4 regions of the Kitasatospora sp. NPDC032757 genome follow, and region 1 is predicted to be linked to each of the others. Evidence: riboswitches for the same ligand, from Rfam matches in the RefSeq annotation. Region 1 holds a riboswitch; each other region holds the start of a gene.

What was found. A riboswitch is a leader RNA that binds a small molecule or an ion and turns the genes downstream of it on or off. The one in region 1 is predicted to bind cyclic di-AMP.
Region 2: linked by a shared signal. The riboswitch ahead of ACZ5WK_RS04455 (glycoside hydrolase family 16 protein) and the one ahead of ACZ5WK_RS05480 (transglycosylase family protein) in region 1 are both predicted to bind cyclic di-AMP.
Region 3: linked by a shared signal. The riboswitch ahead of ACZ5WK_RS06685 (C40 family peptidase) and the one ahead of ACZ5WK_RS05480 (transglycosylase family protein) in region 1 are both predicted to bind cyclic di-AMP.
Region 4: linked by a shared signal. The riboswitch ahead of ACZ5WK_RS10730 (M23 family metallopeptidase) and the one ahead of ACZ5WK_RS05480 (transglycosylase family protein) in region 1 are both predicted to bind cyclic di-AMP.

What each region holds. Positions count from the first base shown of each region.
Region 1 covers NZ_JBVINN010000002.1:539,415-542,611, reverse strand. The annotation lists gene ACZ5WK_RS05485 (hypothetical protein) at 1-983, opposite strand, end outside; cyclic di-AMP (ydaO/yuaA leader) riboswitch at 1,375-1,539, shown strand; gene ACZ5WK_RS05480 (transglycosylase family protein) at 1,524-2,807, shown strand; gene ACZ5WK_RS05475 (hypothetical protein) at 3,040-3,197, shown strand, end outside.
Region 2 covers NZ_JBVINN010000002.1:298,779-301,975, reverse strand. The annotation lists gene ACZ5WK_RS04460 (hypothetical protein) at 1-394, shown strand, start outside; gene ACZ5WK_RS04455 (glycoside hydrolase family 16 protein) at 398-1,390, opposite strand; cyclic di-AMP (ydaO/yuaA leader) riboswitch at 1,393-1,558, opposite strand; gene ACZ5WK_RS04450 (esterase/lipase family protein) at 1,739-3,064, opposite strand.
Region 3 covers NZ_JBVINN010000003.1:252,104-255,300, forward strand. The annotation lists gene ACZ5WK_RS06675 (NYN domain-containing protein) at 1-208, shown strand, start outside; gene ACZ5WK_RS06680 (C40 family peptidase) at 419-1,462, shown strand; cyclic di-AMP (ydaO/yuaA leader) riboswitch at 1,787-1,941, shown strand; gene ACZ5WK_RS06685 (C40 family peptidase) at 1,952-3,091, shown strand.
Region 4 covers NZ_JBVINN010000005.1:259,827-263,023, reverse strand. The annotation lists gene ACZ5WK_RS10740 (GNAT family N-acetyltransferase) at 1-180, opposite strand, end outside; gene ACZ5WK_RS10735 (hypothetical protein) at 223-1,095, shown strand; gene ACZ5WK_RS10730 (M23 family metallopeptidase) at 1,208-2,041, opposite strand; cyclic di-AMP (ydaO/yuaA leader) riboswitch at 2,081-2,239, opposite strand; gene ACZ5WK_RS10725 (YiaA/YiaB family inner membrane protein) at 2,484-2,774, shown strand; gene ACZ5WK_RS10720 (alpha/beta fold hydrolase) at 2,902-3,197, shown strand, end outside.

The DNA of each region.
Region 1 (3,197 bases):
GCGCGCGGGCCGACCCAGCGCAGGGCGGCGTGCCGGACGTCCGCCCGGCGGGAGCTGGTGACGTGGACGTGCGCCCGGCCCGCGGCGCTGCCCTCGACCCGGACGCTGCGGGTCAGGTTGAGCACCTCCGCACCGACCGTGACGCCCCCTCCGGCCGACACCCGCGGGTGGGCGTACTTCAGCGGCGCCCCCAGGGTGACGGTGGATCCGCTGACGGACCGGACGGGGACGAGGTCGTAGCGGGTGGAGAAGCCCTCCTCGTCCGGCGGGCCGGTAGGGGTGACGGCGAGTTCGTCGCCGGGCTGCCAACCGGCGGGCGGGGCGGCCAGGGTGACGGTGGTGTCGCCGGCCCGCAGCTCGCCGGCGGCGCGGACCCAGGCCGTCCTGGCGGCGCCGTCCAGTCGCAGGTACCCGGCGCCGGTGACCCAGAGGCCGACGTCGGTGTCGACCACCTTCATGCCGTCGCCCTGGAACCGCTTCTCGTCGACGGCCGGGAAGCGCAGGGTGTGCACGGCGGCGCCGTCGGGGGCGAGGGCGAGGATGCCGCGGACCTCCACGTTGCCCGCCGAGGCGAGGGTGACGGTGCGGTCGGCGGCGAAGGTGAGCGTGCCCGACGGCTCGACCAGCAGCGAGGCGACGGTGGCGTCGGTGTCGAGCAGCACCTTGTCGGTGATCCGGACGGCGCTCTGCGGGCCTGGTGTCCTGCCGCCCCAGCCGGCCGGGTCGGACCAGCGGCGGCCGCCCTGGTCGACGGTGGGCGCCGCGGCGGGCTGCCCGGGTGCGGCGGGGGTGCCGTCCGGGGTGCCGGCGAGAGGCGGCGCCCCGTGGTCCATCCCCGCCGCGTCCGGGTCCGCCCCCACCGCGCCCGGGTCCGTCCCGTCCGGGTGCGTCGCCGCCGCGTCCGGGCCGCCCAGCGAGCGGCGCAGGATCTCCTCGCCGCTGACCGCCGCGAACACCGTGCCGACGGCGAGCCAGCGCAGCATCGTCCGGCGGCGTACGGGAGTTCGGGGATCAGCGGGCAGAATGTCCGGTCTGCGCCGTTTTGCCCCGCGGTACACCCGGCGACGCCCTTCCGCCGGCCGACCGGCGTCCGGCTCCTCGTCCATGGCCATCGTTGCGTAGCCCTCCCCCCAGACGGCTGCGTCAGTCCTGACCCTCTGAAGCATAGGCAGTTGCGTTGACCCCGACGGGCGTTGCGCGAAACCGGTCATTTCTGATCATGGTGGACAGCCATACGGCACGCGTTCCGTAAACCGTGACGAGCGTCACACATGTTTGCGGTTTGAACTTAAGTCTGCTTAACGTGCTCCCCGTTCGTGGCCACACGGACCCAGCTCATCCGCAACGCCGAGTCCTGCCGTCGGGTGCGCTGGCAGCGCAGAAACGCACCACGGCAGGAGCGGGGGAACCACAGGTAAGTCGCCCCGGACCGGTCCGCGTACCGGTTCAGGGCTAGGGGTGAAGCCGCGTCCACAGCGCGGCCGGGCAACTCCAGCCCGAATCCGACAGCTCACCTCGCAGGCGTGGGAGAGGACCGCATCTTCATGCTGCCCACCAACGGCACCCGCCTGTCCGGCCGTACCCGTCGCGCGATCGCCACCCTCGGCGTCGTCGGCATCGGCCTCACCGTCCCCTGCCTGACCACCGGCACCGCCTCCGCCGCCTCCGTCGCCACCTGGGACAAGGTCGCCCAGTGCGAGAGCACCGGCAACTGGAGCATCAACACCGGCAACGGCTTCTACGGCGGCCTCCAGTTCACCAACAGCACCTGGGCCGCGTTCGGTGGCACCGCGTACGCGGCCCGCGCCGACCTCGCCACCAAGGACCAGCAGATCGCGATCGCCGAGAAGGTGCTCGCCGTCCAGGGCCCCGGCGCCTGGCCCGTCTGCTCCGTCCAGGCCGGTCTGACCAAGGGCGGCACCCCCGCCGCCGTCGACACCACCACCGCCGCCAAGCCCGCCGCGCAGACCCCGGCCCCGGCCGCCAAGCCGGCCACCCAGGCGCAGCCCCAGGCCGCCGCCAAGCCGGCCGCGCCGAAGGCCGACCAGGCCCCGGCCTCCGCCGACTCCGCCAAGCCGCAGGGCGGCCACGACTGGTCGCAGAAGTGGCAGGACAAGGCCGCCTCCAACGACTACACCGTGGCCGCCGGCGACTGGCTCGCCTCGATCGCCGACAAGAACCACGTCCAGGGCGGCTGGGAGCGGCTGTACGAGCTCAACCGCTCCACCCTGACCGACGGCCCGCACGTCATCTACCCGGGCCAGCACCTGACCTTCGGTGACCGCGCCAAGGACCAGGCCTCGGACGAGTCCGGCAAGAACTTCGACTGGTTCAACCGTTCCTCCGGCAACTCCGGCCAGGCCGCCGCGGGCACCGCCGCCGCCAAGCCGGCCGCGCAGGCCCCGGCCGCCCAGGCCGACACCCAGGCGCCCGCGCAGGCCGCCACCGGCAGCATGGCCGCCGCGGTCGCCTTCGCCGAGTCGAAGGTCGGCCAGGCGTACGTCTACGGCGGCACCGGCAACGGCGGCTGGGACTGCTCCGGCCTGACCCAGGCCGCGCTGCGCGCCGCGGGCATCTCCGTGCCGCGCGTCGCCGCCGACCAGGCCGCCGCCTCCACCCACGTCTCGCTGGACGCCCTCAAGCCGGGCGACCTGCTGTTCTGGTCCAACAACGGCCAGGACTCCGGCGTGTACCACGTCGCGCTCTACATCGGCGACGGCAAGTACGTCGAGGCCGCCAACCCGAGCTCGGGCGTGCGCACCCAGACCATCGCCAACTGGGCCCCGGACTTCGCCGGCCGGGTCTGACCCGCAGGTGCGGCTCCCGAGCCGCACCCTACGCCGCAGCCCCCGGGGAGAGTCTGGTCGCTCCTCCCCGGGGGCTGCGGCGTGTCCGGGCCGTTCCCGCCGGGCGTGCGACGCGAATCGTCGGACGCACCCCGGGCCTGCCCGCCGACGGCGGCGAGCGGGGTGGCGAAGACCGTGGTGGAATCGGCGCGCAGCGGGCATGCTGCTGCTTCGCACCCGAGAAGGAGTCTCCATGGCCCAGATCACCGTCACGCTCGACGCCAATCTCGCCATCGACGTGATGATGCTCGCCGGTACCAAGAACCCGCAGGACGCCGTCGAGCTGGTCCTGCGCGACTACCTGGCCCGGGGCCGGCGCACGGAGAACCGGACCGGCGACGCCGCCGACGA
Region 2 (3,197 bases), 240 kb from region 1:
CGACCTGAAGGTGCTCCGCATCAACCCGGACGCCGCCGCACCCGGCGGCACCACCACGGTGCGCGCCCGCGTCCTCAACACCGGCCCGGACCGGACCGCCTCACCGTTCACCGTGGTGATCACCCTGCCCGGGGGCGTGACGCCCGAGGGCCCGTTCCTCCCGGAGAACTGCTACGCGTTCCAGAACGGCCACCGGGTGCGCTGCACCTTCCCGGCCGGGCTGGCGAGGTTCCGGACCGCGACGGCACTGATCCCGGTCCGGATCGCCACCACCGTCCCGGCCCCCAGCACGTTGACCGGGGGCTGGGTGGCGGTGCGCAGTGACGACGACCGGAACGAGGCGAACAACAAGCGGCCGTTCGAGATCCGGGTCGTACAGACCGCCATGCCGTAGGTCCTAGCGGTACACCCGGACGTAGTCCGCGGCGAAGGTGATCGGAGCCGTGCCCTGCGGCGCGGGGTGGTACTGCCCCGCGCTCAGGGACAGGTTGAGGATCGGGTACGCCGACCAGTTGGCGCCGACGCCCTTGCCGTCCGAGAAGACCTTGGTGCCGTTGACGTACCAGTCGACCGAGCCGGCCCCGCAGTGGGTGCCGATGGTGACCCAGCCGCCCTTCGTGATCGCCTTGGCGTCCGTGTAGTACAGATTGGCCGGGTTGATGTGGTTGGTCAGCTCCAGCAGGTTCGGGTTGTCGGGGTGGTACTCGAAGGAGTCGATCTCCCCGTGGGTGCCGCTGGTGCCGTTCCACGTCCAGAGCGCCGGCCAGGCGCCGGTGCCGGCCGGGAGCTTGACCCGGGTCTCGATGTAGTCGCCGGTCTTCACCGTGAAGCCCTCGCTGGAGTACTCGGTGGTGAGCAGCCCGGTGTCCCAGGCCTGCTTGCCGTTCTCCAGCGTGTGCGTGCCCGGCCTGGCGGTGAAGGTGGCGACGCCGCCGGAGACGATGACGTTGGCCCTGTTCAGCCAGTCGAGCTTGTTGTCGTTCGGATTGTGATCGCCGTATTGGTAGGAGCTGCTCCTGTCGGCGGTCCAGCGGGAGCCCAGGGCGAGGCTGTTGAAGTCGTCTGACCAGGTGAGCTTCTTGCCCGCGACGGGCGCGCCGGGGGCGGGGGCGGGGGCGGGGGCGGTGCTGGTGACGCTCAGCGAGAGGGTCGCCGTGGGGGCGGGCGGCGGCGAGGGGGCGGCGGACCTGCCCGCGACCATGGTGGCCGGGCCGAGCTTGTCCTGGGTGACGGTCGGCGCGGCGGCCGCCTGGGCCCCGCTCACCGCCGGGGCACCGAGCAGTCCGGCACCGCTGACGGCGAGCGTGCCGGTGACGGCGAAGGCGGCGTTGCGGCCGCGGTGGGTGGGGCGGGCATGGCGCGGCGCGCTGCGCCGGGCAGGCTTCTGCATGACAGTGTCCTCTGCGACGCCTGCGAGGTGAGCTGTCGGGTTCGGGCTGAGGTTGCCCGGCCGCCCGTGAAGCGGCTTCACCCCTAGCCTCGGCCCGGGCGCGGGGAGCGCACGGGCCGGGCACTGACCTGGGTCCCCCGCTCCCGTCCGCTGTGGCGCTCGGTTGCCGGCCGGCGGGTGGACAGGACTCGGCGTCCCGACGGCGGAGATCCGCGAAGCGGACGTCCTGTGCAGGCTAGGCAGGTCCCCCGGGGGCCGACAACTCGACGAGGGGTGTTCTCGCGCGGCTCACAGTGAAGTCGATCAACGACGGTACGGGGGCTCGGCCGGTGCGGGCCGGCCGACCGGTCAGCCGAGCCAGCCGTCCACCTGGCTCATCGCGTCCGGGGACCAGGCCAGCTCCAGGTGGTTGAGCCCGGTGAGCAGCCGGGTGCCGCCGACCGTGCCGACCCCGGTGGTGTCCAGGGCGCTGCGGGTGAGGACGATGCCGTCGCTGGGCCCGCGGTTCTCGTTGAGCACGCCCGGGATGTCGGCCGAGCCGCCGGCCAGCAGGTAGGTGCGGACCGCCGCCGGGACGCCCGCCTGCTGGAGCGGCCCGATCAGCGAGCCGGCGTCGATGGCCGCCTGGATGCCCTGGCCGGAGGTGTAGTAGCCCTGGCCGCCGTAGTACGTCGTCCACCAGTCCTGGGCGGAGCCGTCCACCCCGTAGGTGGCGTCCCAGCGGGCGAGCAGCTGGCGCTGGCCCGGGTAGCAGTCGTACCCGCCGGTGGGCAGCACCCCGAGGCAGGGCTGGGCGGTGGAGGTGCCATAGCAGGTCATGTACAGGTGCGGAGACGGCACGTTGGCGGTGCCGCCACAGGCCGGCCAGGTGGCCAGCGAGAACGCCCAGCCGTGCGCGTACACGTAGTCCAGGCCGCCGTTCGGCCCGCCGAGGGTGACCAGACGGCGGACGTCACCCGCGTACGCCCGGCCCCAGGGCGGACGCACCGAGGACACGTACGCGCGGGCCGCGACCTCGCCCTTGCTCCACGCGACCACGTCCACCTGGGGCACCCCGAGCCGGGCGCGGATCAGGGCGATCGCGTCGCCGACGGCCTGTGCCTGGAGCAGGTTGTCGCCCTGCTTGTGGGCGAACCCGATCGCGAAGACGCGATGGCCGGTGCCGGCGAGGTACTGGGCGAGCCCGGTGGAGGGGCAGGCGGACGCGCCGCAGGTGCCGCTCTCGCTCGGGTCGGCCCAGGCGCGGTCCGCGTTGTCGTTGGCGCCGTGGACGAGCAGGACGGGGGTGGCGCGGCTGCCGGTGTCCCAGCCGGCGGCGGAGTAGAGCAGGAAACGCCCGGAGTAGGGCTGGCGGACGCCGCCGAAGTAGGTGCGGCGGGCGCCGTCCTGGTCACCGCGCCCGCCGGGCGGGTACTGCTCGGCGCGGAAGCCGGTGGTGGTGTCCAGATAGCGCTCGACCTTGGCCCAGCCGTTGCCGGGGGCGGGGAAGCCGGCCTCCAGGGTGAGGGACGCGGTGGCGGGGGCGGCGGTGGCCGCCGATGCGGGTGGGGGCGCGCCGAGGAGGAGGGCGGCGAGGGTGAGGGCGGCGGACAGACGGCGGGCGGCGGGGCGCGGGGTGGTGGGCGGTCGTCTGTCGGACGGGCGTCCGGTGGTGAGGCGCGAGGTGGCGGGCATCGGCGGCTCCCTGGTCGGGCCGGTGGGCCGTAGGGCGGGCTGGGGCAGGCCCACGTCCCGGTGGGCCGGAGCTGCACGGTACGGCCGGGCCGCCGGGCCGCCCATGTGCCGGTGTCACACCCGGCGGGCGGGC
Region 3 (3,197 bases), on a different contig from region 1:
CATGGCGCCGCCGCGCGGGGTCCGGGTGCGGTTCAGCCGGACCGGGGAGACGGCGGACGAGCTGATCAGACGCCTGGTGCGGGCCGAGCCCCAGGGCCGGCCGGTGGTCGTGGTCTCCACCGACCGGGAGGTTGCGGAGGGCGTGCGCAAGGCGGGTGCGCGCCCTGTCGCCTCGGTGCTGCTGCTGAACCGGCTGGCCCGGCCGTAGGCTGTCCCGGGCCCCGCCGGACGGGGTGACGCCTGGTCAGCGCCGGGCTTGCGGTGCTGTGGCGATCTCGTGAAGTCATGGCGGCGGGGCGGAGTTCACGCCAACGGGGGAGTGGCGCAAAGCCTGGATCTTCACTAGGGTCTGGCGTCAAACCTATTTTCCGGATTCTCACTCGATTGGGTGAGTCCGTAAAAAGAAGGAGCCGGTCACTTGGCCTCCCACCGCCGTCCCAAGCAGCCGAGCCGCGCGCGGGTCTCCGTGCTCACCGCTGCCGCGGCGACCGCGGTCGCCCTCTCCGCCCAGGTCGCCGCCCACGCGGCGCCGACCCCGTCCCCCAAGAAGGAGGACGTGAAGGCGCAGATCGACCAGCTCCAGGAGGAGGCCGAGCAGGCGACCGAGAAGTACAACGGCGCCAAGGAGCGGGCCGACCAGCTCCGCAAGCAGGCCGACCAGCTCCAGGACCAGGTGGCACGCGGCCAGGACCAGATGACCCAGCTTCAGGGCGGGCTGGCCGCGGTGGCCGGTGAGCAGTACCGCACCGGTGGCATCGACCCGTCCGTGCAGCTGATGCTCTCCTCCGACCCGTCCGGCTACCTGGACAAGGCCTCCAGCGTGCAGCAGGCCAGCTCCAGCCAGGCCGACGCGCTCAAGGGCCTCCAGGACCAGCAGCGCCGGCTGGACCAGCAGAAGACCGAGGCCGCCGCGATCCTCGCCTCGCTGGACACCACGACCAAGGACCTGAACCAGTCCAAGGCCGAGGTCAACAAGAAGCTGAAGGAGGCCCAGGACCTGCTGAACTCGCTGAGTGCGGCGGACCGGGCCGCGCTGAAGGCCGCCCAGCAGCAGGACGACCGGGCCTCGCGCGGTAGCGAGCGTGCCGACCTCGGCAGCCTGCCGCAGGCCTCCGGTCTCGCCGGGGCGGCCGTCTCCAACGCGATGAGCAAGCAGGGCTCGCCGTACATCTGGGGCGCCACCGGCCCGAGCACCTTCGACTGCTCCGGCCTGATGGTCTGGGCGTACGGGAAGGCCGGCGTCTCGCTGCCGCGCACCTCGCAGGCGCAGGGCAACGTCGGCTCGCGGGTGCCCTCGCTGGCCGAGGCCCAGCCGGGCGACCTGATCATCTACCGCGACGACCGCAGCCATGTCGCGATGTACATCGGCAACGGCATGGTGGTGCACGCGCCGCACACCGGTGACGTGGTGAAGGTGATGAAGGCCGACGCGATGAAGATCAACACCATCCGCCGGGTCTGACGGACCGACACGCCCAGGGGTCGGGATCCGGCCCTGTGATCCGCGCCACCTCCGAGCGGGGGTGGCGTCGGCGTTCCCGGTCGTATGTGAGAAATGATCAGCTCCGCGTACGGCGCTGGTCACACCGGGTCATATTCACAAATGAACTTGGGTATTCTTCCGTCTTTTTTCTGACAAGGATTTGAACGGATCACGGTTCTGTTACTAGGGTCGTGCCTCGAACCACCGCACAGTCGATCACCCAGCCTGGGTGGCGGCGGGGGTTTACCGCCGAGTTCGTGAAGCAGCGGGACGGGTCGCAGACCGGTCCGACGGGGAGCCCAGCAGTCGGGGGCGCTGTGGAGCGGAGCCGGGGAACCATGTTCCTCCGGGGTGAATCGGCGCCAGGTCGGCCGCTGGAACGGCCGGTGAGGCGTCGTAGGGCACGCTTCCGGCCCGAACCCGTCAGCTCACCCGGTAGGCGGGCGTTGGAAGAAGGAGTCCGCCTTCGTGGCGTCCCATCGTCGTCCCAAGCCTGCCGGCCGCGCCCGGGTCTCGATCCTGACCGGTGTCGCCGCCGCTGCCGTCGCCCTCTCTGCGCAGTCCGGCGCCCACGCCGACCCGACGCCGACCAAGGACCAGGTCAAGGAGCAGGTCGACCAGCTCAACGAGCAGGCCGAGCAGGCGACCGAGAAGTACAACGGTGCCCAGGCCAAGCAGCAGGAGCTGCAGAAGCAGGTCGGCGAGCTCCAGGACCAGGTGGCCCGTCAGCAGGCCTCGGTGACCGAGGCCCAGGGCGGCCTCGCCGAGATCGCCGGCGAGCAGTACCGCAACGGCGGCATATCGTCGACCGTCCAGCTGATGCTCTCGTCCAGCCCGGACAACTTCCTGAACCAGGCCGGTGCGCTGACCCAGGCCAGCAGCACCCAGTCCGGTGCGTTGAAGGACCTCCAGGAGCAGCAGCGCAAGCTCGACCAGGACCGCAACGAGGCCCAGGCCAAGCTCGGCGAGCTTGAGACCACCACCCAGCAGCTGAAGGCCTCCAAGGAGGAGGTCCAGGGCAAGCTGGCCAAGGCCCAGGACCTGCTCAACACGCTGACCGAGCAGGAGCGCCAGGCGCTGCGCGCGGCCGAGGAGAAGGCCGCCGCCGAGGCGAAGGCCAAGGCGGACGCCGCCAAGGCCGAGGCGAAGGCCAAGGCCGACGCCGACCGCGCCTCCCGCGACAACAGCCGCACCGACCTCGGTGCGTCGTCCTCGGCGCCGGCCGCCGCCAAGCCCGCCGCGCCGGCCGCCAACGGCTCGCGCGCCGCCGCCGCGATCGCCGCCGCCGAGAGCAAGCTCGGTTCGCCGTACGTCTACGGCGCCACCGGCCCGAGCTCCTTCGACTGCTCCGGCCTCACCGGCTGGGCCTATGCGCAGGCGGGCGTCTCGCTGCCGCGTACCTCGCAGCAGCAGGCCGGTTACGGGACCAACGTCGGCACCAACATCGCCAACGCCCAGCCCGGCGACCTGATCATCTACCGTGCCGACGCCAGCCACGTCGCCCTGTACGTGGGCGGCGGGCAGGTCATCCACGCGCCGAAGCCCGGCGCGGTGGTCCGGTACGAGACCGCCACCATGCTGCCGATCTCCGCCATCGTGCGCGTCTGATCCGCATCGGCCCCGACAGGCCCGGCCTCCCCTCGTGGGAGGCCGGGCCTGCGGCTTTTCCGGCGGCTCGAGCAGATGTCCGATTGAGGGTCAAATATTCTGGTTG
Region 4 (3,197 bases), on a different contig from region 1:
CGCCTCCTCCAGGTACTGCTCGATCTGGTCGGCGCAGTCCTCGCGGTCGTGCGGCTCGAAGGGCAGGTAGCGGGTGGCCTCCGGGTCGCCGAAGATCGCGTGCAGCGCGTCGGTGTCGCCCGGCGTGTGGTGGAACTCGCGGATGGCCAGGCGGGGGCCGGTGAGTCGGACGGGGACCATGTCAGCCGACCCTACCCGGGCTTTCCGGTTACCGTACGTGACATGGAAGAAGAAGACCTGCGGCTCGCCCCGCGCACCAAGGCCGCCGACCTGCTCGCCTGGGCGGAGGCCGAGGGCCGCGCGCCGGTGGCCGAACCCCCGCTGCGGGCGGTGCTGGCGCTGCTGGAGCTGGGCGAGAGCAGGATGCACGACGGCTGGCCGGAGCTGACCTCGGACGCCGTGGAACAGCTGCTGTACGAGCGGCTCCACCTGTACGTCCAGCCCGCGCCGGAGCAGGACCCTCTGGCGTACGGCGAGGCGGTGCGGCTGCTGATCGATCACCAGCGGGCGACGAAGCGGCTCAACGCCAAGCGGCAGGAGCGGCTGCACGCCGAGGCCGAGTGGCAGGGCGAGGTGGCGGCCGGGCTGCTGCGCCGGGCCGACCTGGTGACCTGGCCCCGGCTGTACGCGGTGCTGCTGTGCGCTCACGACGTGGACGTCGCCGACGAGGCGGCGGTGCGGGAGTGGCTGGCGGCGTTCCGGGAGCTGGCGGAGGAGGACCGGCGGGCCGCGTTCGAGGCGCTGGCGGCGGCCGGGTGGCTGGACGAGCTGGACGAGGACGGCTGGGGCGCGGCCCGGGTGCTCTCGGTCGGGATGGCCACGGACGGTGCCCGGCTGCTGCTGGAGCAGGGCCTGATGCGGCGCAGCTACCGCAATCTGGCGGAGCTGACGGCGTTGGGGCGCCCGATGCCGGACGAGCTGGCCGGGGACTTCGGGGCGTTCGAGGAGGCGGCGGCCGAGGCGGCGCTGGACCTGATCGGCGAGTGGACGGTGCCGGGGCTTCCGCGACTGCTGGTGGCGGAGTTCCCGGACCTCGCGCCGGAGCCGGGCCAGGAGGAGATCGACGCCTACCTGGCGCAGCTGCCGGCGGAGTGAGACGCGAAAGGGCGCCCCGGGCCGGGGGCGCCCTTTCCTCGCGGTGCGTCACGTGGTGCGGTGTCTCAGGTGGTGCGATGCCTCCGGGGGTGATGCCTCAGGGGGTGATGCCTCAGGGGGTGATGCCGCGCTGCTCGAACCAGGTCTCCGGGTCGACCGGGGCGCCGCCGCCGGGGCGCACCTCCAGGTGCAGGTGCGGGCCGGTGACGTTTCCGGTGGCGCCGACCTTGCCGAGCTGCTGGCCGGGGACGACCTTGCCGGAGCCCTTGATGATCGAGGAGAGGTGGCAGTACCAGATCTCGGTGCCGTCGGGCAGCGTCTCGACGATCCGGTAGCCGTAGGAGCCGGCCCAGCCGGCCGAGGTGATGGTGCCCTGGCCGACCGCGTAGACGGGGGTGCCGGTGTCCGCGGCGAAGTCCAGGCCGGTGTGCAGGTGGGCCCAGTACGAGGCGCTCTGGCCGTAGTGGGCGGAGAGGTTGTAGTCGCGCACCGGCAGGTTGATGGCGGCGAGCTTGGCCTTCTCGGCCTCCTCGGCGGCCCGCTTGGCCTCCTGCTGCTGCGCGGCACGCTTGGCCTCGGCCTCCTTGGCGGCCTCGAGCCGGGCGGTCTCCTCGGCGGCGGTGCGCTGGCTGTCGGCCTGCTGCTGGATCCGGGCGGCGAGCGCGAGGCCGGGGTCGGCGGCGAGGGCGACCGGGGTCTCGTCGGGGGCCTCGACGGCGGGCGCGGCGGCCGGGGTCGCGGAGGCGAAGCCGGTGGCGCCCAGGGTGGCGGCGACGGCGGTGACGCCGAGCAGTGGCGCGGTCCCGCGGGTCTGACGCGGCATCCGGTGCCGGTTGGCCTCGGCGGCCTGCGGGGCGGCCTCGTCGGAGGGCCCGCCGTACTCGCCGGGGTGGGCGGGCGGCCACGGGTGGTCGAGCAGCTGGGTGCCGGCGGGGGAGCCGGGCAAGTTTGCCGGAGAGTGCGTCGACGCCACGGAGGCGCGCTCCTTTCCTTCCTTCGCGCCTACCGGGTTAGCTGACGGGTTCGGAGCAGGAAGGTCTCCTACGGCTGGGCCTGGGCCCGGCCGATTCACCCCAAGGAACGTGGTTCCCCGGCTCCCTGACCTGCCCGGAGGCCGGTCGGTGGGATTAGGCGACGGCGCACGGTGCCGTCTGGGTACGGCGTTGCGGACCGCGCTGCGTTATCAAACGTTAATCCTAGGAGCCCCTGATTCCAAGCCATCCGTCCGGGGCAGCAGGACACGGTCCGGACACTACGTGACCTGATGGGCGTTTTGGGGGTTTGACGACAACTGACACTACCGAACGTGATTGGACGTCAACGAACGACCCCCCATCTGAGTACTTCTACTCATGTGCGACCCGGTCGGACACGGCCATCCTGGCGCCATGAACGCACCGATGCAGTCCCGCACCACGGCCGCGTACTACATCCAGGCCGTGCTCTCCTTCGCACTCTCCGGCACCACCCTCGCGGTCGGGATCGCCTACCTCCCGGTGGGCGGCTGGACCCGGGCCTTCCTCGGGATCGGCCTGCTCTACACCGTCACCTCCTCGTTCACCCTGGCCAAGGTGATCCGCGACAAGCAGGAGACCAACGAGATCGTCACCCGGGTGGACCAGGCCCGGCTGGAGAAGCTGCTGGCCGAGCACGACCCGTTCAAGGTGGAGGGGGTCTGACGCCCCGCAGCCGCCCGCCCCCGGACAAGGCCGCCGTCGACCACTTGACGGCTAAGGCTATTAGCCTTAGCTTTATGGCTATCGGCACACCCGCCGATGACAGTCCCGGCGGACCGAGGAGGCCCCCATGTCCGGCACCACCGCCCCCACCACCCAGTACCTCGACGTCCCCGGCGGCCGGCTCGCCTACGACGACACCGAGCAGGGCGACGGCGCCCCCGTCGTCCTGCTCCCCGGGATGCTCGACAGCCGGGCCGCCTACCGCCACCTGCGCCCCCTGTTGGTCGCCGCCGGCCACCGGGTGATCACGATGGACCTGCGCGGCTTCGGCGAGTCCTCGATCGCCTGGGACGACTACTCGCCGGCCGCGATCGCCACCGACGTCCTCGCCCTGCTCGACCACCTCGGCATCGAGCGCGCCGT